DNA from 3 places in the Streptomyces sp. GQ60 genome. Region 1 is predicted to be linked to each of the others. Evidence: predicted binding sites of a transcription regulator. Region 1 holds the regulator's gene; each other region holds the start of a gene.
What was found. Region 1 encodes HrcA, which represses chaperone genes, less so after heat shock. Its sites were predicted from a motif close to TTNGCACTCNGNNNNNCNGAGTGCNAA; they were not measured.
Positions count from the first base shown of each region.

Region 1 (7,981 bases):
ACCACCAAGCACAAGATCGCCGACGCGCTCGTCTACTCCAAGCTCCGCGAGGCATTCGGCGGCAACCTGCGCGCCGCCGTCTCCGGCGCCTCCGCCCTCGCCCCGGAGATCGGCTACTTCTTCTCCGGCGCAGGCATCCACATCCTGGAGGGCTACGGGCTCACCGAGTCCAGCGCCGCCTCCTTCGTCAACCCCGGCGAGGCCTACCGCACCGGAACCGTCGGCAAGCCGCTCCCCGGCACCGAGGTCCGCATCGCCGACGACGGCGAGGTCCTCCTGCGAGGCCCCGGCATCATGCAGGGCTACCACCATCAGCCGGAGAAGACCGCCGAGGTGCTGGAGGCCGACGGCTGGCTGCACACCGGCGACATCGGCGAGCTGTCGGCCGACGGCTACCTGCGCATCACCGACCGCAAGAAGGACCTGATCAAGACCTCGGGCGGCAAGTACGTCGCCCCGGCGGAGATCGAGGGCCAGTTCAAGGCGCTCTGCCCGTACGTCTCCAGCATCGTCGTCCACGGCGCCGACCGGAACTTCTGCTCCGCCCTCATCGCCCTCGACGAGCCCTCGATCCTGGTCTGGGCCGCCGAGAACGGCCTGGAGGGCAAGACGTACTCCCAGGTCCTGGCCGCCCCCGAGACGAACCGGCTCATCGAGACCTACGTCCAGACCCTCAACGAGGGCCTCCAGCGCTGGCAGACGGTCAAGAAGTTCCGGCTCCTGCCCCGCGACCTCGACGTGGAGCACGGGGACCTCACCCCGAGCCTCAAGCTGAAGCGGCCGGTCGTCGAGCGCGAGTTCAAGCACCTCATCGAGGAGATGTACGAGGGCTCCCGGGAGGCGTAGCGCGGAACGCGGGCGCGGGGCTCGCCCCGGGGCGCGCCGCGCGCCCGTAAACGACCTTGGGGCAGTGCGGGACAATGGGCTCATGCCTTCCGCACTGCCCGACGGTGAACCCATGCCCGAAGACGGCTCGCTGCCGCTCCACGCCCTGGCGGGAGCCGGGGAGCGGCCGCTCGGGTTCTACCTGCACGTTCCGTACTGCGCCACGCGCTGCGGGTACTGCGACTTCAACACCTACACGGCCACCGAGCTGCGGGGCACCGGCGGTGTCCTCGCCTCCCGGGAGAACTACGCCGACACCCTGATCGACGAGGTCAGGCTGGCCCGCAAGGTCCTCGGGGACGACCCCAGGGCCGTACGGACCGTGTTCGTGGGCGGCGGCACGCCCACGCTGCTGCCCGCCGGCGACCTCGTACGGATGCTCGCGGCCATCCGGGACGAATTCGGGCTGGCCGAGGACGCCGAGGTCACCACCGAGGCCAATCCGGAGTCGGTGAACCCGGAGTACCTGGCGGAGCTGCGCGCGGGCGGCTTCAACCGCATCTCCTTCGGCATGCAGAGCGCCAAGCAGCACGTCCTGAAGGTGCTCGACCGCACGCACACCCCCGGGCGGCCGGAGGCCTGCGTCGCCGAGGCGCGGGCGGCGGGCTTCGAGCACGTGAACCTGGACCTGATCTACGGGACGCCGGGGGAATCCGACGAGGACTGGCGGGCCTCGCTGTCCGCGGCCCTGGGGGCCGGGCCCGATCACATCAGCGCCTACGCGCTGATCGTGGAGGAGGGCACCCAGCTCGCGCGGCGGATCCGGCGGGGCGAGGTCCCCATGACGGACGACGACGTCCACGCGGACCGGTACCTGATCCTCGACTCGGTGATGGCCGAGGCGGGGTACTCCTGGTACGAGGTCTCGAACTGGGCCACCTCCGAGGCCGGGCGCTGCCTGCACAACGAGCTGTACTGGCGCGGGGCCGACTGGTGGGGGGCCGGGCCCGGAGCGCACTCGCACGTGGGCGGGGTGCGGTGGTGGAACGTGAAGCACCCGGGCGCCTACGCGGCGGCGCTGGCGGAGGGGCGGTCGCCGGGGGCGGGGCGGGAGCTCCTCTCCTCGGAGGACCGGCGGGTGGAGCGGATCCTGCTGGAGCTCCGGCTGGTGGACGGGGTGCCGCTGTCCCTGCTCGCGCCGGCGGGGCTTGCCGCGGCCGGGCGGGCCCTGGCGGACGGACTCCTGGAGGCAGGCCCGTACGCGGCCGGGCGGGCCGTCCTGACGCTGCGGGGGCGGCTGCTGGCCGACGCGGTGGTCCGCGACCTGGTCGACTGACCCCGTCCGGGGTGGGGGAGCCCTGCGGGGCCGTCCCCCACCCGCCCTTCGCCCGTTCCCCGGGCTCTGCCCGGACCCGTTGCCGGTGCGGCGCCGTTGTTGGGGGCCGGCCCCCGGACCCCCGCTCCTCACACGCCTGAGGGGCTGGATTCGGGCAGGTCTCGGGCTATGCCGTCACGTGGTCGATCAAGTGCTCCACCGCGCCCAGGAGGGTGGGCTCCAGGTCCTTGTACGAGGTCACGCGGGAGAGGATGTGCTGCCAGGCGGCCCCGGTGTTCTCCGGCCAGCCCAGGGCCCGGCAGATGCCCGTCTTCCAGTCCTGGCCGGGCGGGATCACCGGCCAGGAGCGGATGCCGAGGGCGGAGGGCTTCACCGCCTGCCAGACGTCCACGTACGGGTGTCCCACGATCAGGACGTGCGGGGAGGTCACGGAGGCGGCGATGCGGGACTCCTTGGAGCCCGGGACCAGGTGGTCCACCAGGATGCCCAGCCGGGCGTCGGCGGCGGGGGCGAACTCGGCGACCACCGACGGGAGGTCGTCGATGCCCTCCAGGTACTCCACCACGACGCCCTCGATCCGCAGGTCGTCGCCCCAGACCCGTTCGACCAGTTCGGCGTCGTGGCGGCCCTCCACGTAGATCCGGCCCGCCCGGGCCACCCGCGCGCGGGCCCCGGGGACGGCGAGGGAGCCCGAGGCCGTACGGGCCGGGGCGACCGGCCCGCGGACCGGGCGGGTCAGGGTCACCACCGCGCCGTCCAGGAGGAAACCGCGGGGTTCTAGGGGGAAGACGCGGCGCTTGCCGAAGCGGTCCTCCAGGGTGACCGTGCCCGCCTCGCAGGCCACCACCGCGCCGCAGAAGTCCGTACCCGCCGCCTCGACCACCAGATCGGGATCGGCAGGCACCTCCGGGACGGGCTTGGCGCGCTTCCACTGCGGGGTCAGGTCGGGGGAGTACTCACGCATCCGGCCGAGGGTAGGAGAGCGGGCCGCCTCAGGTGTCCGACACGCCGAAACGGGCCGCCAGTGTGTCGCGTTGGGCACGCACGAAGGCCGCGTCGACCACCGCTCCGTGACCCGGCACGTACAGAGCGTCGTCCCCGCCCAGGGCGAGGAGCCGGTCCAGGGCCGCCGGCCACTGGCCGGGCACCGCGTCCGGACCCGCCTGCGGCTCGCCCGATTCCTCGACCAGGTCGCCGCAGAAGACCACCTCGCGCGCTCCGGGCACGAAGGCGGCCAGATCGTGCCCGGTGTGCCCGGGCCCCACGTTCGCCAGCAGAACCTGCAGCCCGCCCAGGTCGAGCGTCCACTCTCCCGACACCAGGTGCCGGGGGACCACCAGCAGGTCCGCCGCCTCGGCCGCCTCGGCCTCCGGCAGGCCCTGGCGGACCGCGTCCTCGCGCAGCTCGTCCCGGCCCGCCGAGAGCACGGCGTCCAGCCCGACCGGGCCGTAGACCTCGGCCCCCGCGAACGCCGCACCGCCCAGTACGTGGTCGAAATGTCCGTGTGTGAATGCGAGATGGGTCACGCGCCGGCCCGTCAGCCGCTCCGCCTCCGCCCGCACCAGCGCGCCTTCCCGCAGGGAGGACCCGGGGTCGATCAGGAGGGCCGAATCCTCGCCCACCACCAGTCCCACGGTGCAGTCCCACACCGGCAGCCGCTTGCGGCCGGCCCGTTCCGTGAGCTGTTCCCAGCCCGCCTCTTCCCAACGCACGTCCATGCCGCGACGCTACCTTGGCGGTCCGCCCTTGCTACGGGTGTACCACCCCGCCGTACACTGACCGGGGGATCTCTGGCACTCGAACGCTCGGAGTGCCAGCAGGCGGGGTCTGCCGAAGCCGCGAACGACGGAAACGATGGAGGTGTGCGCGATGCTCAGCGAACGCAGACTCGAAGTGCTGCGCGCCATCGTCCAGGACTACGTCGGGACGGAGGAGCCGGTCGGCTCCAAGGCGCTCACCGAGCGGCACCGGCTCGGCGTCTCGCCCGCCACCGTGCGCAACGACATGGCCGTGCTGGAGGACGAGGGCTACATCGCCCAGCCCCACACCAGCGCCGGCCGGATCCCCACGGACAAGGGCTACCGCCTCTTCGTCGACAAGCTGGCGGGGGTCAAACCGCTGTCGACGCCCGAGCGGCGGGCCATCCAGAACTTCCTCGACGGGGCCGTGGACCTCGACGACGTCGTCGGCCGTACGGTGCGGCTGCTCGCGCAGCTCACCCGGCAGGTCGCGGTCGTCCAGTACCCGTCGCTGACCCGGTCCACCGTCCGGCACGTGGAACTGCTCTCGCTGGCCCCGGCCCGCCTGATGCTCGTCCTCATCACGGACACCGGCCGGGTCGAGCAGCGGCTCGTCGACTGCCAGGCACCCTTCGCGGACACCTCGCTCGCGGACCTGCGGGCCCGCCTCAACAGCCGGGTCGTCGGCCGCCGGTTCACCGACGTGCCGCCGCTGGTGCAGGACCTTCCGGAATCCTTCGAGAACGAGGACCGGGTGACGGTGCGAGCCGTCCTCGACACCCTCCTCGAAACGCTGGTGGAGGAGGCGGAGGAGCGGCTGATGATCGGCGGCACCGCCAACCTCACCCGCTTCGGACACGATTTTCCCCTGACGATCAGGCCGGTGCTCGAAGCGCTGGAGGAGCAGGTCGTGCTCCTCAAGCTGCTGGGCGAGGCCAGTGAGTCGGGAATGGCCGTAAAGATCGGGCACGAGAACGCCTACGAGGGACTGAACTCCACGTCCGTCGTCTCGGTCGGCTACGGTTCGGGCGGCGAAGCAGTCGCCAAACTCGGCGTGGTCGGACCGACCCGCATGGACTACCCCGGAACGATGGGAGCGGTACGCGCAGTGGCACGTTACGTCGGACAGATCCTGGCGGAGTCGTAAGTGGCCACGGACTATTACGCCGTTCTCGGCGTGCGCCGCGACGCATCGCAGGACGAGATCAAGAAGGCATTCCGGCGGCTCGCGCGCGAGCTGCACCCGGATGTGAACCCCGATCCCAAGACGCAAGAGCGCTTCAAGGAGATCAACGCCGCCTACGAGGTCCTCTCGGACCCGCAGAAGAAGCAGGTCTTCGACCTCGGCGGCGACCCGCTGTCCTCCTCGGGCGGCGGCGGAGCCGGCGGCTTCGGAGCGGGCGGCTTCGGCAACTTCTCCGACATCATGGACGCCTTCTTCGGCCAGTCCTCGCAGCGCGGACCGCGCTCGCGGACCCGCCGCGGCCAGGACGCCATGATCCGCCTCGACCTGGAACTGGACGAGGCCGCCTTCGGCACGACCAAGGACATCCAAGTCGACACGGCCGTCGTCTGCACCACCTGCTCCGGCGAGGGCGCCGCCCCCGGCACCTCGGCGCAGACCTGCGACATGTGCCGCGGCCGCGGTGAGGTCTCGCAGGTCACCCGGTCCTTCCTCGGTCAGGTCATGACCTCGCGGCCCTGCCCGCAGTGCCAGGGCTTCGGCACCGTGGTCCCGACCCCGTGCCCCGAGTGCGCGGGCGACGGCCGGGTCCGCTCCCGCCGCAGCCTCACCGTCAAGATCCCGGCGGGCGTCGAGAACGGCACCCGGATCCAGCTCGCGGGCGAAGGCGAGGTCGGCCCCGGCGGCGGCCCCGCCGGCGACCTGTACGTGGAGATCCACGAGCTGCCGCACCCGACCTTCCAGCGGCGCGGAGACGACCTGCACTGCACGGTCACGATCCCGATGACCGCGGCGGCCCTGGGCACCAAGTGCCCGCTGGAGACCCTGGACGGCCTGGAGGAGATCGACATCCGGCCCGGCACCCAGTCCGGCCAGGCGATCCCCCTGCACGGCCGGGGCGTCACGCACCTGCGCGGCGGCGGCCGGGGCGACCTGATCGTCCACGTCGAGGTCACCACGCCGAACAAGCTGGACCCGGCGCAGGAAGACCTGCTGCGCCAGCTGGCCAAGCTGCGCGGCGAGGAGCGACCGCTCGGCCAGTTCGCGCCGGGCCAGCAAGGCCTGTTCAGCCGCCTGAAGGACGCCTTCAACGGGCGCTGAGCCGCGCGCGGAACAGCGTACGGGCAGCGTACGAGAACACCTGCGAGCCCGGTCCGGGGATGCCCCGGACCGGGCTCGCCGCATGGCGGACGGCAGGGCGGCGGCGGTATTCGGGCACCCCGGTGAAGGGGACTATGCCAGGCGAATGCCGTGATTCGGTCCGGTGAGCGGGACATGGCACGATGCAGCTCATGTCCTCCGCACCGAACGGTCTCTTCGCGTACCCGATCGTGCAGGCGCCCATGGCGGGCGGCGCGTCCTGCCCGCCGCTCGCGGCCGCCGTGTGCGAAGCGGGCGGACTGGGCTTCCTCGCCGGCGGCTACAAGACCGCCGACGGCATGTACCAGGAGATCAAGCGGCTGCGCGCGCTCACCCGCCGCCCCTTCGGCGTGAACCTCTTCCTGCCGCAGACCTCCCAGGTGGACCCGGCGCTCGTGGAGGCCTACCGCGGGCACCTCGCCAGTGAGGCCTCCTGGTACGAGATCTCCCTCGCCGACGAGGACATCATCGGCACCTGCGACGACGGCTACGACGCCAAACTGGCCATTCTCATCGAAGACCCGGTACCCGTGGTCTCGTTCACCTTCGGACTGCCCTCGCCCGCGGCCTTCGCCTGCCTGCGCAAGGCCGGTACGTACACGATCGCCACCGTCACCTCCGTCGAGGAGGCCCGCGCCGCACAGGCGGCCGGCGCCGACGCCGTCTGCGTCCAGGGCATGGAGGCGGGCGGCCACCAGGGCACCCACCGCGACGACCCGCAGGGCGACGGCACGGCCGGAGTCGGCCTGCTCGCGCTCGTCGCACAGGTGCGCGAGGCCGTGGTCCTCCCCATCATCGCGGCGGGCGGCCTGATGCGCGGCTCGCAGATCGCCGCGCTGCTCGCCGCGGGCGCGGAGGCCGCGCAGCTCGGCACGGCCTTCCTGGCCTGCCCGGAGTCCGGCGCGCACCCCCTGCACAAGGAGGCGCTGACCGACCCGCTGTTCGTCCGGACCGAGCTCACCCGGGCCTTCTCGGGGCGGCCGGCCCGCGGGCTGGTCAACCGGTTCATGCGCGAGCACGGCCCGTACGCCCCGGCCGCGTACCCGCAGGTCCACCACCTGACCGCGCCGCTGCGCAAGGCCGCCGCCGCGGCCGGCGATCCGCAGGGCATGGCCCTGTGGGCGGGCCAGGGGCACCGGCTGGCGCGGGCCCTGCCGGCCGGGGAGCTGGTGGAGGTGCTCGCGTCGGAACTCGGCGCGGCCCAGCACGTGTTGAAGACAATGCAGATGAGGAGTGCGTCATGACCGCCCCGGTGTTCGTGGTCGAAAAGGTTCCCGCGGGGCCGGAGTTCGTCCTGGACGGTCCCGAAGGCCGCCACGCGGTCTCCGTGAAGCGGCTGGCCCCCGGCGAAGCCCTCGTGCTGACCGACGGCCGGGGCGACTGGGCCGAGGCCGTCGTGACGGCCGCCGAGGGCAAGGACCGCCTCGTCGTCTCCGTGTCCGCGGTCCACGAAGAGGCGGAGCCGGCCGTCCGGATCACCGTCGTCCAGGCCCTGCCCAAGGGCGACCGGGGCGAGGTCGCCGTCGAGACCATGACGGAGACCGGCGTCGACGTGATCGTGCCCTGGCAGGCCTCGCGCTGCATCACCCAGTGGCGCGGCGACCGGGGAGCCAAATCCCTCGCGAAGTGGCGGGCCACCGCCCGGGAGTCGGGCAAGCAGTCCCGCCGCGTCCGCTTCCCCGAGGTCGAGGAGGCGCTGTCGACCAAGCAGGTCGCGACCCTGCTCGCCGGGGCCGACCTCGCGGTGGTCCTGCACGA
Region 1 covers NZ_JCAXEG010000004.1:452,734-460,714, forward strand. The annotation lists gene AC6CKD_RS13475 (AMP-dependent synthetase/ligase) at 1-846, shown strand, start outside; gene hemW (radical SAM family heme chaperone HemW) at 929-2,161, shown strand; gene AC6CKD_RS13485 (DUF3097 domain-containing protein) at 2,328-3,125, opposite strand; gene AC6CKD_RS13490 (MBL fold metallo-hydrolase) at 3,154-3,879, opposite strand; gene hrcA (heat-inducible transcriptional repressor HrcA) at 4,031-5,047, shown strand; gene dnaJ (molecular chaperone DnaJ) at 5,048-6,184, shown strand; gene AC6CKD_RS13505 (nitronate monooxygenase) at 6,376-7,467, shown strand; gene AC6CKD_RS13510 (16S rRNA (uracil(1498)-N(3))-methyltransferase) at 7,464-7,981, shown strand, end outside.

Region 2 (7,981 bases), on a different contig from region 1:
GGCGCATCGGCGGCAGCCGCATGCCGAGGAACTTGCGGCCCGACAGGGCCAGCGAGTCCCGGTGGATCACCAGGTAGCCCGCGAAGAACACCGCGATCATGATCTTCACGAACTCGCCGGGCTGCACCGAGAGCCCGCCGAACTTGATCCAGCGCTTCGCCCCGTAGGTGTCCGCGCCGAAGAAGGCGGGCGCGATCAGCGCCACCAGCGCCGCGACCATCGTGATGTAGATGAACCGCTGGAGCAGCCGGTGGTCGCGCAGCAGCCCCAGCACCGCGATGCAGGCCGCGACGCCGATCACCGTCCACATCAGCTGGCCGGGCGCCACCGCCGGAGCGTTGTACCGGTCCAGGTACCCCTGATCGAGACGGTGCAGCAGCACCAGCCCCAGCCCGGTCAGCAGCAGGGCCAGCGGGAAGACCAGCGGATCCGCGTACGCCGCGAACCGGCGCACGGCCAGGTGCCCCACCAGCGCGAGCAGCGTCATGCTGACCACGAAACCGGTGAGGCCGGCCGGGAGCTCGTCGTTCATCGCCAGTCCGGCGCTGATGTGGCCGGAAACGGTCACGGCGAGGACGAGGACGAGCAGCAGTGCTTCCGTGCGGCGGCGCGCGCCCGCCGACGTCAGGGGTTTCAGTCCACGCACGGGACGCCGCCGCCGTCGATGGCGGGGGTTCCGCTGCTGCTCCGGGACGGTGCGGGCGCGGGGGCCGGCGCGGAGTTCGCGGAGCCCTTCGGGGAGTCCGGGGCGGAGCCCTGCGGCGCGGAAGGCGAGCCCGGTGACGAGGGAGCGGCGCCAGGCGCGCTCGGGCTCGCAGTGGCCCCGGGCCCGATCCGCTCGGCTATGAACCGCTTTATCTTCATATCGTCTACGACGTTTATCTCGGCGCCGTGGTTCCTGCCGAAGCCCTCGATGGGAAGGGTCACAAACTCCACGTCGCCCCCGGAAAGGTTCTTCGCCTGCTTCACGAACGACAGCAGGTCCCACCCCTGGTCGGTGACGACGTCCTGCTTCGCCGAGTCGATCAGCTTCATCAGCTTCACCGGATCGGTGAAGGTCCCGGCCTGGTTCAGCTCGTACGCGGCCCCCGCCAGGAACGCCTGCTGCCGCTTCGTCCGGTCCAGGTCGCCCATGGTCAGGCCGTGCCGCTGCCGCACGAAGGCCAGCGACTGCTGCCCGTCGAGCGTCTGCCTCCCCGCCGGGAAGTCCGCCCCCGAGTAACCGTCCTTCACCGGCTTGTTCAGGCACACCGGTACGCCGCCCAGCGCGTCCGCGAGGTGGTAGAAACCGGCCAGGTTCAGCTCGGCGAAGTGGTCGATCGGCACGCCCAGGAAGGTGCGCACCGTCTCCAGTTCCGCCTTGCGCCCCGCCTCGCGCCCCTCGCGCTCCAGCCGGCGCCGGTCCGTGACCCCCTTGGCGGCGAGCTGGTCCTCGACCCCGGCCTTCGCCCGTCCGTAGGCCTCCTTGATCTTGGCCTTGCCGGTGAACCCGGGCACGCCGCGCAGCTCGACGAAGTCGTCGCGCGGCACCGAGAAGGCCTTCGCCCTGCTCCCGTCGCCGGGGACGTGCACCAGGATCAGCGTGTTGGTGTTGTAGCCGCCGACTTCGGAGCTCGCGCCCGCGTGCAGCTTGTCGAGGACCGCCGGCGGGAGGTCGTCGCCGTTCTGGTCCCGGCGGCTGTCCAGACCCATCAGCAGGATGTTCACGTCGCCGGACTTCGACTTCTCGGCGCCTTCCAGCGCCTTGGAACTGCCGATGCTGGAGGCGAGGTCGTCGTACAGGTACCAGGCGGTCGCCCCCGCGAGCACCACCAGGGCGCAGCCGGCCCCCAGCAGGGTGCGGGTGAGCCTGCGCCTGCGGGACGCGGGCACCGGGGACTTCGGGTCACGGGGCTTCCTGCGGTGGGCGCTCATGCCTGTCGATGCTGGGGGAGCGGTGCTGAAGGAACCCTGAGGGTCCTGAAGGCGCCTTCAGGGGCGGGTGCGGCGCCGCGACCGGGGGCCGGCCCCCGGACCCCCGCGCCTCACGCGCCGGTGGCGCCGGATCCGGCTCGCGCGGGCACGCGCAGCACCAGCCGGGCGCCCCCGCCGGGCGCCGGGAGCGCGCGGACCTCGCCGCCGTGCGCCCGCGCGATCTCCCGGGCGATGGCCAGCCCCAGCCCGGTGCCGCCGCCGGCCCGGCCGCGGCCCGCGTCCAGCCGTACGAACCGCTCGAAGACCCGGTCCCGGTCCGCCTCCGGGATGCCCGGCCCGTCGTCCGTGACCTCCAGCAGCGCCCAGCCGTCCTCGGCCGAGGCCCGGACCACGACCCCGGTACGGGCGTACCGCAGGGCGTTGTCCACCAGGTTGGCCAGCGCCCGCTCCAGCCGCGCCGGATCCCCGGCCGCCGGTACGGGAACCCGCGCGTCCAGCCGTAGCGGGACCCTGGGCTCCGGGCGCCGCGCCGCGTCCTCGGCGGCCAGCAGCGCGAGGTCCACCGGCTCGGTGCGCGGCGCGGGCCCGCCGTCCAGCCGGGCCAGCAGGAGCAGATCGGCCGCGATGGCCTGCAGCCGCTCGGTATCGGCCAGCGCGGCCGCCACCGACTGCCGGTCGGGGTCCCGCAGCGCCACCTCCAGCCGGGACCGGACGGCCGCGAGGGGGTTGCGCAGCTCGTGCGAGGCGTCGGCGGTGAACTGCCGCTGCCGGGCGTCGCTGCGCTCCAGCCGGTCGAGCGTGTCGTTGACCGCCCGGGCCAGCCGCGCGATCTCGTCGGCGCCGCCCGGGTCCGGGACCCGCCGGTCCAGCTCGCTCCCGGTGACCGCCGCCAGCCCGGTGCGGATCGCGGTGACGGGGCGCAGCGCGTGGCCCGTCACCCACCAGGCCAGCAGCGCGGAGAAGGCGATCAGCGGGGGCGCGCCGGCCAGCAGGCCGAGCGCGACGGCCCGGTTGGCGTCGTCCACGTCGCCGAGCACGGTCGCGGCGTAGACGGTGTGCGGGTCGTGCGCCCCCGGCGGGCCGGGCGCGTCCACGGCGACCACCACGCGCCGCTGTGCGCCGGAGCGCGCGGGCGGCAGGACGGCCGACCGCACGTCCCGGCCGGGGGCGGGGCCCAGCTCCGTGAGCTCCGGCGTGTCCTTCAGGTCCCCGCTGGTGGCCACGACCGTGCCGGCCGCGTTCCGCACGAGCAGCAGGTCGACCCCGCCCTCGGGCGCGGGCAGCCGGCCGCCGGCCGGGAGGCCCCCGGTGTCGTACTGGGCGGCCACCTTGCGGGCGGCGAGCTCGGTGCGGCCGGTGGTGTTCTCGATGAGGTTGGCGCGCAGCAGGGTGTAGAGCCACAGCCCGCCGGCGGCCAGCACGGCGGCCATCGCGAGGGCGGCGGCCGCGGCGGCGCGTGCGCGCAGGCCGCCGAGGCGGCGGGGCCGGGGCCGGGGCCGGGGGCCGCGTCCGGGGCCGGGCCGGGGTCCGCGTCCGCGTCCGGGATCAGCCACCGTCGGGGGCCATCCGGTAGCCGGTTCCGTGCACGGTGAGGATCGAGCGGCGGCCGAAGGGGGCGTCGATCTTCCGGCGGAGCGAGGAGACGTACACCTCGACGATGTTCGGGTCGATGCCGTGCGGGGTGTCCCAGACCTCGTCGAGGATGTCCTGCTTGGCGACGGCCCGGCCGGGCTGCTCCATCAGGCAGCCCAGGACGCCGAGCTCGCGGGAGGTCAGCTCGATCTCGTACGGGCCGCGGCGGCAGCGGCGGCCGAGGGGGTCGAGGACGAGGTCGCCGGCCTGCAGGACCGCGGGCCGGGCCTCGCCGGCGGCGGCGCGGCGGGTGAGGGCGCGGAGGCGGGCGGCGAGGACGACGAAGGAGAACGGTTTCGTCAGGTAGTCGTCGGCGCCCGAGTCCAGGCCCTCGGCCTCGTCGTACTCGCCGTCCTTGGCGGTCAGCATCAGCACGGGGGTGGCGAGGCCGTGGGACCGCATCCGGGTGCAGATCTCGTAGCCCGAGAGGCCCGGGAGCATCAGGTCGAGGAGGACCACGTCGTACGGCCCTCCGGTGAGGGCCAGGTCCAGCCCGCGGTGGCCGTCGTGGGCGAGGTCGATCCAGTGCCCGTCGGCGGAGAGGCCGCGCCGCAGTGCGTCGGCAAGGCTGACTTCGTCTTCGACGACCAGGATCCGCATGCCCCAACCCTCACATACCGGGCACTTCTTCCTGACGCGGAGCTCGCACCGCCCGGCCCTGGCGGGCCTCCCGGGCTTGCCCCGCTGCGCCGGACTCGTCCGGCGGCTGCCTGCCGGGGCTGCCCCCACTGCCGTCCCGGCGGGGGTTCGGTGGGCGGGTGCGGGTTGCCGGGCCCTGCGGGGCGGAGTCCCCTACCCGCCCTTCCGCCGTTCCCCGGGCGCCGCCCGGACCCCCCGGGGCTCCGCCCCGGACCCCGCGCCTCAAGCACCGGCGAGGCTGGATGTGGCTGACGCCGGCGAAAATCCAGCCCCTCCGGCGTTTGAGGAGCAGGGGTCCGGGGACTGGTCCCCGGCAGCGGCGCCGCGCGATCCGGGGGCTCGGGGGTGCCCCAGGGGGGCGCATCCAGGCGGCCGAGGCTGCGAAACCAGCGGCTCGTATTGGCACTCCGCTTGACCGAGTGCTAATCCCCGGAATAGTCTCGCGTCTGGCACTCGCCCCCGGTGAGTGCCAACACGGCGACAGACGGATCCGGCACCCGCGACGACGGATCGACCTGGTCGCCACCTCAGACAATTAACCCCGGATCTCCGAAGCGGAAGGTCAGATCGTGACGACCACCAGCTCCAAGGTTGCCATCAAGCCGCTCGAGGACCGCATTGTGGTCCAGCCGCTCGACGCCGAGCAGACCACGGCCTCTGGCCTGGTCATCCCGGACACCGCGAAGGAGAAGCCCCAGGAGGGCGTCGTCCTCGCCGTGGGTCCGGGTCGCTTCGAGGACGGCCAGCGTCTCCCGCTGGACGTCACCGTCGGCGACGTCGTCCTGTACTCCAAGTACGGCGGCACCGAAGTGAAGTACAACGGCGAGGAGTACCTCGTCCTCTCGGCCCGCGACGTGCTCGCGATCGTCGAGAAGTAATCACTTCTCCAGTTTTGCTTTGAGCTACGCCCCTGGTCACCCCTGCTGATGCCGGGCGGCGAGGGGCGTAGTTCGTGTCTGACAGGCGGTCGCGGTGAGCGGCCGGGGATAGCAACGAGAGGGCTGAACCGCTCCCATGCCGAAGATTCTCAAGTTTGACGAGGACGCCCGTCGCGCCCTTGAGCGTGGCGTCAACAAGCTTGCCGACACCGTCAAGGTGACGATCGGTCCCAAGGGCCGCAACGTCGTCATCGACAAGAAGTTCGGCGCTCCGACCATCACGAACGACGGTGTCACCATCGCGCGTGAGGTCGAGCTCGACGACCCGTACGAGAACCTTGGCGCGCAGCTCGTCAAGGAGGTCGCGACCAAGACCAACGACGTCGCGGGCGACGGCACCACCACCGCCACCGTCCTGGCGCAGGCGCTGGTCCGCGAGGGTCTGCGCAACGTCGCCGCGGGTGCTTCCCCGGCCGCCCTGAAGAAGGGCATCGACGCCGCCGTCAAGGCCGTCTCCGACGAGCTCCTGGCGACCGCCCGTCCGATCGAGGACAAGTCCGACATCGCCGCCGTGGCCGCGCTCTCCGCGCAGGACCAGCAGGTCGGCGACCTCATCGCCGAGGCGATGGACAAGGTCGGCAAGGACGGCGTCATCACCGTCGAGGAGTCCAACGCCTTCGGCCTGGAGCTCGAGTTCACCGAGGGCATGGCCTTCGACAAGGGCTACCTGTCCCCGTACATGGTCTCCGACCAGGAGCGTATGGAGGCCATCCTCGATGACCCGTACATCCTGATCAACCAGGGCAAGATCTCCTCCATCCAGGACCTCCTGCCGCTGCTCGAGAAGGTCATCCAGGCCGGTGCCTCCAAGCCGCTCCTGATCATCGCCGAGGACGTCGAGGGCGAGGCGCTCTCCACCCTCGTCGTCAACAAGATCCGTGGCACCTTCAACGCCGTCGCCGTCAAGGCGCCCGGCTTCGGTGACCGCCGCAAGGCGATGCTCCAGGACATGGCCACCCTCACGGGTGCCACCGTCATCGCCGAGGAGGTCGGCCTCAAGCTCGACCAGGCCGGTCTGGACGTACTGGGCTCCGCCCGCCGCGTCACGATCTCCAAGGACAGCACCACCATCGTCGACGGTGGCGGCTCCTCCGACGAGGTCCTCGGCCGCGTCAACCAGATCAAGGCCGAGATCGAGTCGACCGACTCGGACTGGGACCGCGAGAAGCTGCAGGAGCGCCTGGCGAAGCTCGCCGGCGGCGTCTGCGTCATCAAGGTCGGCGCCGCCACCGAGGTGGAGCTCAAGGAGAAGAAGCACCGTCTCGAGGACGCCATCTCGGCGACCCGCGCCGCGGTCGAGGAGGGCATCGTCTCCGGCGGTGGCTCCGCTCTCGTCCACGCCGTGAAGGTGCTGGAGGGCAACCTCGGCCTGTCGGGCGACGAGGCCACCGGTGTCGCGGTCGTGCGCCGCGCCGCCGTCGAGCCGCTGCGCTGGATCGCCGAGAACGCCGGCCTCGAGGGCTACGTCATCACCGCGAAGGTCGCCGAGCTCGACAAGGGCCAGGGCTTCAACGCCGCTACCGGCGAGTACGGCGACCTGGTCAAGGCCGGCGTCATCGACCCGGTCAAGGTCACCCGCTCCGCGCTGGAGAACGCCGCTTCCATCGCGTCGCTGCTGCTCACGACCGAGACCCTGGTCGTCGAGAAGCCGGCCGACGACGAGGGCGACGCCGGTCACGGCCACGGTGGCCACGGCCACAGCCACTGACCTCGTCGGTAAGCACGGCACGTAAGTAAGGCAAAGCCCCGGTCACCGCTGCCAAGCGGTGGTGACCGGGGCTTTCCCGTCTGCTATCCGGGCATCATGCCCATCTGGCGCATCAGGCCCGGGGCGTCGTAGTACCACCAGTCCTCTGCGATCTGGCCGTTCTCGATCCGGCACGTCGTACAGCCCGACATGGTGAATTCCTTGCCGGTCGGCGCGACCCCCATGAACTCGCCCTTGTGGGTGCCCTTCCAGCTCCACAGCGTCGTGACGCACTCGCCTTCGGCGATCTGGCGGTTCAGGTCGAAGGTCATGTCGAAGGCTTCCCGCCACATGCCGACGGTCGTGCGGATGCCCTCGCGGCCGTTGCCCCGGCCGGCGCTCTCCATGATGTCGTGGGTGACGTAGTCGGCCGCGATGCACTCCTCGACGGCGTCGAAGTTGCCCTTGCCCACGACCTCCTCGAAGAAGCGGTTCACGACGAGCTTGTTGAGGTACTCGTCACGGACCACGTCGAGGTTCATGAACTTCGGCATGCCGTCGCAGAGCGCCACCATCTCCTGGAACATCCGGTCGGTCTCCGGGAGCTGAGAGTTCCTCATGGCCTCTTCGTACGAGGGGAATTCGACGAGGTCCACGTAGTGGGTCTTGGAGTCGCGGTCCTTGCCGATGAGGGTGTGGGTGACCGTGCGCTTGCCGGCGGCCTGCTCGGCATAGCGGTCGATGAGACTGTTCATCTCGTCGAAGCGCTTGGTCTCGTAGTCGATCACTTGTACGAATGTCATCGCGTCGCCTCCCGCGCTGGATGGGACACGTCCAGTCTAGGGATATTTCACCCATATGCCGCGTTTACTCATCGGTCCCCACGGGCTCGGCTACTGCGGTCCGTACGTGCGCCCCGTGCGCGAGGAGACCCCGCCCAGCAGCCCCCGCGGGGTCAGCTTCACCATGCCCATCAGCGCCTTGTACCGCGGGTCCGGGATCGATACCGTCTTGCCCCGCGCCAGGTCGGCCAGCGCCGCCGCCACCAGCTTGTCGGCGTCGAGCCACATCCAGCCGGGGATGTTGTCCGTGCCCATGCCGGCCCGCTCGTGGAACTCGGTCCGCACGAAGCCCGGGCACAGCGCCATCAGCCGTACGCCCGAGCCGGCCA
Region 2 covers NZ_JCAXEG010000001.1:252,382-260,362, forward strand. The annotation lists gene AC6CKD_RS01315 (FtsW/RodA/SpoVE family cell cycle protein) at 1-646, opposite strand, end outside; gene AC6CKD_RS01320 (LCP family protein) at 634-1,914, opposite strand; gene AC6CKD_RS01325 (sensor histidine kinase) at 2,025-3,467, opposite strand; gene AC6CKD_RS01330 (response regulator transcription factor) at 3,460-4,146, opposite strand; gene groES (co-chaperone GroES) at 4,755-5,063, shown strand; gene groL (chaperonin GroEL) at 5,200-6,831, shown strand; gene AC6CKD_RS01345 (ester cyclase) at 6,915-7,613, opposite strand; gene AC6CKD_RS01350 (SDR family NAD(P)-dependent oxidoreductase) at 7,704-7,981, opposite strand, start outside.
Region 2: a site for HrcA is predicted at 4,585-4,611, ahead of groES (co-chaperone GroES). Genes of this name have one in related genera too.

Region 3 (7,981 bases), on a different contig from region 1:
GGTGGTGCTCGGGCACTACGGGGCCGAGCGCTGGGACGCCGTGAGCGGCATCGTGCACGCTCCGGCCGAGCATCCGGGAGTGGCGGCGGTCCGGGCGGAGCTGCCCGGGTTCCTGGAATCGATCGGCGCGTGGCGCGGGACCTGGATCGAGGAGAAGGGCCAGGCGCTGGCCGTCCACACCCGCCGCGCGGAGGACCCGGAGGCGGCCTTCGCGGCCCTGCGCGAGCCCCTGGCCGGGCTGGCGGCCCGGCACGGCCTGATGGTCGAACCGGGGCGGGCCGTACTGGAACTGCGGCCGCCCGGGATGGACAAGGGCGTCGCGCTCACGGAGTACCTCGCGGAGGTGGGAGCGGAGGCCGTGCTCTACGCCGGGGACGACCTGGGGGACCTGGCGGCGTACTCGGCGGTCGAGAAGCTGCGGGCCGGGGGCATGCCCGGGCTGTTGCTGTGCAGCGGCTCGGTGGAGGTCCCGGAACTCGCCGCTCGCGCGGACCTGACGCTGTCCGGACCGTCGGAGGTCGTCGCCTTCCTGGCGGGCCTGGCCGTGGCGGTGCGGGCCCGCTCCTGACGCGTCGAGTGGGGGTGCTGCCGCCGCCGCGTGACGGCGCGATGCCCGCTGGGCTGGTGCGGGCTCGCTGCCCTGCGGGGCTGTCCCCTCCCCGCCCTTCCCCCGGTTCCCCGGGCTCCGCCCAGACCCGCGCCTCACACGCCGGGTCTGGGCAGAGCCCAGGGGCCGGGAGGATCAGGCGCGGAGGGCGTCCAGCTGGGCCGTGAGCCACTGGGCGGGCGGGAGGGCCGTCGCCGCCGCGGCCAGCCGCTTCGTGCGGTCCGCCCGCTCCGCCGCCGGCATGGCGAGGGCGGCGTGCAGGGCCTCCGCCGTGGCCGTCACGTCGTACGGGTTCACCGTCAGCGCGTCCGCGCCCAGCTCCTCGTGCGCCCCCGCCCCGGTGGACAGCACCAGCACGCACCCCGCCTCCGACACCACCGGGATCTCCTTCGCGACGAGGTTCATGCCGTCGCGCACCGGATTGACCAGCGCCACGTCCGCCAGCCGGTACGCCGCCAGCGACCGCGCGAAGTCGTCCTCGACGGAGACCAGGACCGGCTGCCAGTCCGCCGTGCCGAACTCCGTGTTGATCGAAGCCGCCAGTTCCCGCACCGACTCGGTGTACTCCCGGTAGACGGCCAGGTCCTGCCGGGACGGGTACGCGGAGGCCAGGTGGACCACCCGTTCCCGCCACTCGGGGTGCGTGACCAGCAGCTCCCGGTACGCCAGCAGCCCCCGCAGGATGTTCTTCGACAGCTCCGTGCGGTCCACCCGGACGATCGTCTTCAGCCCGCCGACCTCCGCCCGCAGCGCCGCCAGCTTGTCGTCCACCTCCGGCCGGTGCGCGAGCACGCGCAGCTCGTCCCCGTCCACGCCGAGGGGGTACGCGGTGACGTCGGTGAAGCGGACCTCCCCGTACCCGTGCCCGTCCGCGGCCGTCCTGCGGTGGCGCACCCCGCGCTCGGGGGTCCCGGCCGGGACGGACGCGTCCGCGACACCGTGGGCGTCGTCCCTGGTCGCGCCGGCCAGGAAGTTGGCCGCCCACCCCCAGGTGTGGAAGCCCAGCCGGTCCGCCCCGAGCAGCCCCCACACCAACTGGCTCCGGATGTCCTCCGGAAGCATCTCCAGGAACTCCCGCGAGGCCCACGGCGTGTGCGTGAAGTGCCCGATCCGCAGGTCGGGGCGCAGCTCCCGGAGCATCCCGGGGGCCAGCGCCAGGTGGTAGTCCTGGATCAGGACCGCCGCGCCCTCGGCCGCCTCCTCCGCCAGCGCCGCCGCGAAGGCCTCGTTGTACGTGACGTACGACTGCCACCGGCGCCGGAACTCCGCGTCGAAGACCGGTTCGCGCGGGATCTCGTACAGGTGGTGGTGGAGGAACCACAGCACCGAGTTCGCGATGCCGTTGTACGCGCCGTCGTAGACCGCCGGGTCGATCGGCAGCATCCGTACGCCCGGCTCGGCGCCCCCCCGCCGCACCGCCTCCCGGTCCGCGTCCGACAGCGCCGCGCAGATCCACAGCGCCCCGGGCTGCTCCGCGAGGGCGGCGGAGAGGCCGGAGACGAGGCCGCCACCGCCGCGCCGGGCACTGAGCGTGCCGTCCGCGGCGAGGTCGTACGAGAGGGGGCCGCGATTCGCGGCGACGAGCACCTGGGAAGCCATGCGGCGAACCTAGCCCGCCTCGCCTCCGGTCAAACGTCGGCGCCTGCGTGTGCGCCGGACCGAGAGGAAGACCACACCGCCGAGTGCCGTGAGCGTGGCGGCCGGGCCGGTGCTGGAGGTGCCCTCGGCGGGCGGTGCCTGCGGGCAGCCCGTCACCGACGTGGTCGTTACGCCACGCGACGGCGCGCGTACTCCTCGATGTCCCGCATCGGCGGCCGCTCCTCGGTGTCCACGGCGTAGGTGTGCGGTACGAACCCCTCCGGGCCGCGCTCGAACTGCGTCAGCTCGGGGCGTACGAGGTGCCCGCGGGCGAGCCGCGCCAGTGCCGTGCGGTAGATCGCCGCGGCCATCCGGCCCAGCGCCTGGCCGTCCTGGTGCCGGTGCAGCCGTACGCCCACGTCCACCTGGGCCAGCGCGTCCAGCCCGGCCGTGTGGAGCGCGTCCACCAGAAGGCCCAGCTCGACCCCGTAGCCCACGGGGAACGGCAGCCGCTCCAGCAGCTCGCGGCGCACGGCGTACTCGCCGCCCAGCGGCTGGACGAAGCCGGCCAGCTGCGGCCAGTGGAGGTTGAGCAGGGGGCGGGCCACCAGCTCCGTGACCCGGCCGCCCTGGCCGTGGGCCCTGGTGGAGGCCGGGGCGGCCGGGTCGGCGAACTCCTGGCCGAGCGGGCGGTCGTACATCGCCTTGACGAACCGCACGTCCGGATCGGTCAGCAGCGGTCCGACGATCCCGGAGACGAAGGCGGACGAGAAGTCGCGCAGATCGGCGTCCACGAAGCAGACGACGTCACCGCTGGTGACGAGCAGCGAGCGCCACAGCACCTCGCCCTTGCCGGCCAGCGCCGGGATCCGCGGCAGGACCTCGTCGCGGTGCACCACCCGGGCCCCGGCCTTGGCCGCGACCTCCGCGGTGCGGTCCGTGGAGCCCGAGTCGATCACGACGAGCTCGTCCACCAGGGGTACCGGCAGGCCCTCGATCAGATCGCGCCGGATCACCTCGACGATCTCGCCGACCGTCGCCTCCTCGTTCAGCGCCGGCAGCACCACGCTCACCGTGGTGCCCGCTGCCCGCTTGGCCGAGAGCAGCCGGTCGAGCGGTCGGTCGGCGGCTGACCAGGAGCGGTCTGCCAGCCAGCGCTCCACCTCTTCCAGCACCTTCAGGACTCCCTGGTTCTTCAGTGGTTTGGACCGAAATGTGATCCATCTCGCGGTTCGGACGGCTGTCTCAACCACCCGGGCCTTCGGTTACAGTCTTGAACAACGCGAAGGTCCGCCGCATGCCGGGGGGCCGCCGCGCACAAACGCACCGGCGCGCCACAGAGCGCGTGTCCCGGTGCCATACCGCTCATCCAGAGGGGCAGAGGGACACGGCCCGTTGAAGCCCCGGCAACCCTCCAGTCGGTTCTCGCGATCGCGCATTCCAGCGCCGCCAGCGAGGTCCCCGGCTAGGGAAGGTGCCAATTCCGTCTCATGGCGAAGTGCGCCATGGGGAAGATGAGGAGAAAGGGCCTCGCCATCATGGCTGCACAGTCTGTCGCAACCTCTGCCGAAACCGTTGAAAACGCCGGCGTCGAAACCGGCACCGCCGGCACGTCTGTCGATCTCGGTCCCGCCACCGGCCTTTCCTGTCGTGAGTGCGGTACCCGCTTCCCGCTCGGCCCGATCTTCGCCTGCGCCGAGTGCTTCGGACCGCTCGAAGTCGCCTACGACCTGCCGCTGGGCGACCCGGAAGCCCTGCGCGCCGCCATCGAGGCCGGCCCGAACAACATCTGGCGCTACGCGCCTCTGCTGCCCGTCCCGGCGGACGTGGCCTCCAAGCCGAGCCTGAACCCGGGCTTCACCAAGCTCGTGGACGCGGCCAACCTGGCCAAGGAGCTCGGCGTCACCGGCAAGCTGTACGTCAAGGACGACTCCGGCAACCCGACGCACTCCTTCAAGGACCGCGTCGTGGCCATCGCCGTCGAGGCCGCCCGCGCCTTCGGCTTCACCACCCTCTCCTGCTCCTCCACCGGCAACCTGGCCGGCGCCGTCGGCGCCGCGGCCGCCCGCGCCGGCTTCCGCTCCTGCGTGTTCATCCCGCACGACCTGGAGCAGGGCAAGGTCGTCATGGCCGGTGTCTACGGTGGCGACCTGGTCGGCATCGAGGGCAACTACGACGACGTCAACCGCTTCTGCTCCGAGCTCATCGGCGACCCGCTGGGCGAGGGCTGGGGCTTCGTCAACGTCAACCTGCGCCCGTACTACGGCGAGGGCTCCAAGACCCTGGCGTACGAGATCTGCGAGCAGCTCGGCTGGCAGCTGCCCGACCAGATCGTCATCCCGATCGCGTCCGGCTCGCAGCTCACGAAGATCGACAAGGGCCTCCAGGAGCTCGTCAAGCTCGGCCTCGTCGAGGACAAGCCGTACAAGATCTTCGGTGCCCAGGCCGAAGGCTGCTCGCCCGTCTCGACCGCCTTCAAGGCCGGTCACGAGGTGGTCCGCCCGCAGAAGCCGAACACCATCGCCAAGTCGCTGGCCATCGGCAACCCGGCGGACGGCCCGTACGTCCTGGACATCGCGCGCCGCACCGGCGGCTACGTCGAGGACGTCAACGACGAGCAGGTCGTCGAGGCCATCAAGATCCTCGCCCAGACCGAGGGCATCTTCGCCGAGACCGCGGGCGGCGTGACCGTCGGCGTGACGAAGAAGCTCATCGAGAACGGGCACCTCGACCCCGCGCTGACCACCGTGATCCTCAACACCGGTGACGGCCTCAAGACCCTGGAGGCGGTGGCCGCCGACAGCGGCCAGACCGCCACCATCCGCCCCAGCCTGGACGCGTTCCGCGCCGCCAACCTGGCCTGATCCTCTTCTCCCTGCACACCGGAAAGGCAGTAGCGCCATGAGCGTCAACGTCCGCATCCCCACCATCCTGCGCACCTACACCGGCGGCCAGGCCGAGGTCCCCGCCGAGGGCGCGACCCTCGAAGAGGTCATCCAGTCCCTGGAGGCGAGCCACCCCGGCATCGCCGCGCGCGTCCTGGACGACCAGGGCAAGCTGCGCCGCTTCGTCAACGTCTACGTCAACGACGACGACGTGCGCTTCGAGGGCGGGCTGCAGACGTCCACTCCGGACGGCGCCGGCATCTCGATCATCCCCGCCGTCGCGGGCGGCTGCTGAGCCTTCGCGGTACCCCGTAGGGCCCGTAGGACCTCGTAGAAACTGAATTGCCCCCTCCGTTACCAAACGGAGGGGGCAATTCTGCTGGGTTGGGCGCGGTAGAGTTGGGGAAGTCCCCTCCGCTGTTCTTGCCCGCCGCATATGAGCGGGCCGCGGCAGGGTTGACATTGAGTCAACATGCAAGTGCGCTATGGGTCCTTGGCGAAGTTTGTCCGGCCCGAGTTGCCCTGGAATATTCTGGGTTTTCACCCTATTTCAATCTTTTGCCGTGTCCAGAATTCTCGTCGGAATGACCTGTTGCAGACAGCAGCGGTGCGGATACATTCAGCCCCGGTCGAGGCGTTCCGGCGCAAGTTCTGACCCGGGATCGCGAAGTGCGGTCCCGCGCAAGGGCCAGTAATAGGGGAGTTAGGCATGGCTCAGGGCACCGTCAAGTGGTTCAACGCGGAGAAGGGCTACGGCTTCATCGCGGTCGACGGTGGTGCGGATGTGTTCGTCCACTACAGCGCCATCCAGATGGACGGGTACCGCACCCTTGAAGAGGGTCAGCGGGTCGAGTTCGAGATCTCGCAGGGCCAGAAGGGTCCGCAGGCGGACATGGTCAAGCTCGCCGCCGGCTAGTCCGACCGCGATCGACCACCGACACGTACGCGGCCACGCACAGCGGCCGCGTACGACGGCACAACGGCATATGTACGAGGGGCCCACATCCTGGACACGGGATGCGGGCCCCTCGTGCGTGGCGGCCCCGGCGCCCTTGCGGGGCCCGGCTGTTCACCGCGGGTTGCCCGAAGCCGCTTGCACTCGAGGGGGTCGAGTGCTAATCATTGGCGTTAGCACTCTCCTGGTGAGAGTGCTACCTATACGAGGACCGGGTCAGTGAGGCCCACAGGGTCCGGCGGGAAGAAACCGCCGGGCACGCAGGCCGTCCGTCGCGGGCGCGGGCGCGGTCCGGGAGCAATCCACCGCTGTCCGGGAGGACCACTTCAGATGGCCAAGATCATTGCGTTCAACGAGGAGGCCCGGCGCGGTCTCGAGCGAGGCATGAACCAGCTCGCCGACGCCGTCAAGGTCACCCTTGGCCCCAAGGGTCGCAACGTCGTCCTTGAGAAGAAGTGGGGCGCCCCCACGATCACCAACGATGGTGTCTCCATCGCCAAGGAGATCGAGCTCGAGGACCCGTACGAGAAGATCGGCGCCGAGCTGGTCAAGGAAGTCGCCAAGAAGACGGACGACGTCGCCGGCGACGGTACGACCACCGCCACCGTTCTCGCCCAGGCGCTCGTCCGCGAGGGCCTGCGCAACGTGGCCGCCGGTGCGAACCCGATGGCCCTCAAGCGCGGTATCGAGAAGGCCGTCGAGGCCGTCTCCGCCGCCCTGCTGGCGCAGGCCAAGGACGTCGAGACCAAGGAGCAGATCGCTTCGACGGCCTCCATCTCCGCCGCCGACACCCAGATCGGCGAGCTCATCGCGGAGGCCATGGACAAGGTCGGCAAGGAAGGCGTCATCACGGTCGAGGAGTCGCAGACCTTCGGCCTGGAGCTTGAGCTCACCGAGGGCATGCGCTTCGACAAGGGCTACATCTCGGCGTACTTCGCCACCGACATGGAGCGCATGGAGTCGTCCCTCGACGACCCGTACATCCTGATCGTCAACTCCAAGATCGGCTCGGTCAAGGACCTGCTGCCGCTCCTGGAGAAGGTCATGCAGTCCGGCAAGCCGCTGCTGATCATCGCCGAGGACGTCGAGGGCGAGGCGCTCTCCACCCTCGTCGTCAACAAGATCCGCGGCACCTTCAAGTCCGTCGCCGTCAAGGCTCCGGGCTTCGGCGACCGCCGCAAGGCCATGCTCGGCGACATCGCCATCCTCACGGGCGGCACGGTCATCTCCGAGGAGGTCGGCCTCAAGCTCGAGAACGCCGGTCTCGACCTGCTCGGCCGCGCCCGCAAGGTCGTCATCACCAAGGACGAGACGACCATCGTCGACGGCTCCGGTGACAGCGACCAGGTCCAGGGCCGCGTCAACCAGATCCGCGCCGAGATCGAGAACTCCGACTCGGACTACGACCGCGAGAAGCTGCAGGAGCGCCTGGCGAAGCTCGCCGGCGGTGTCGCGGTCATCAAGGCCGGCGCCGCGACCGAGGTGGAGCTCAAGGAGCGCAAGCACCGCATCGAGGACGCCGTTCGCAACGCGAAGGCGGCCGTCGAAGAGGGCATCGTCGCCGGTGGTGGCGTGGCCCTGCTGCAGGCCTCCTCGGTCTTCGACAAGCTCGAGCTCACCGGCGACGAGGCGACCGGCGCCAACGCCGTCAAGCTCGCGCTGGAGGCCCCGCTCAAGCAGATCGCCATCAACGGTGGTCTCGAGGGTGGCGTCGTCGTGGAGAAGGTCCGCAACCTGCCGATCGGTCACGGCCTGAACGCCGCGACCGGCGAGTACGTCGACATGATCGCCGAGGGCATCATCGACCCGGCGAAGGTCACCCGCTCTGCCCTGCAGAACGCGGCGTCGATCGCGGCCCTCTTCCTCACCACCGAGGCCGTCATCGCCGACAAGCCCGAGAAGGCCGGCGCCGCTGCCGGCGGCGGCATGCCGGGCGGCGACATGGACTTCTGATCC
Region 3 covers NZ_JCAXEG010000010.1:176,852-184,832, reverse strand. The annotation lists gene otsB (trehalose-phosphatase) at 1-568, shown strand, start outside; gene AC6CKD_RS24685 (alpha,alpha-trehalose-phosphate synthase (UDP-forming)) at 743-2,206, opposite strand; gene AC6CKD_RS24680 (glucosyl-3-phosphoglycerate synthase) at 2,374-3,360, opposite strand; SAM riboswitch class I at 3,548-3,706, shown strand; gene thrC (threonine synthase) at 3,700-5,049, shown strand; gene AC6CKD_RS24670 (MoaD/ThiS family protein) at 5,087-5,365, shown strand; gene AC6CKD_RS24665 (cold-shock protein) at 5,780-5,986, shown strand; gene groL (chaperonin GroEL) at 6,356-7,978, shown strand.
Region 3: a site for HrcA is predicted at 6,199-6,225, ahead of groL (chaperonin GroEL). Genes of this name have one in related genera too.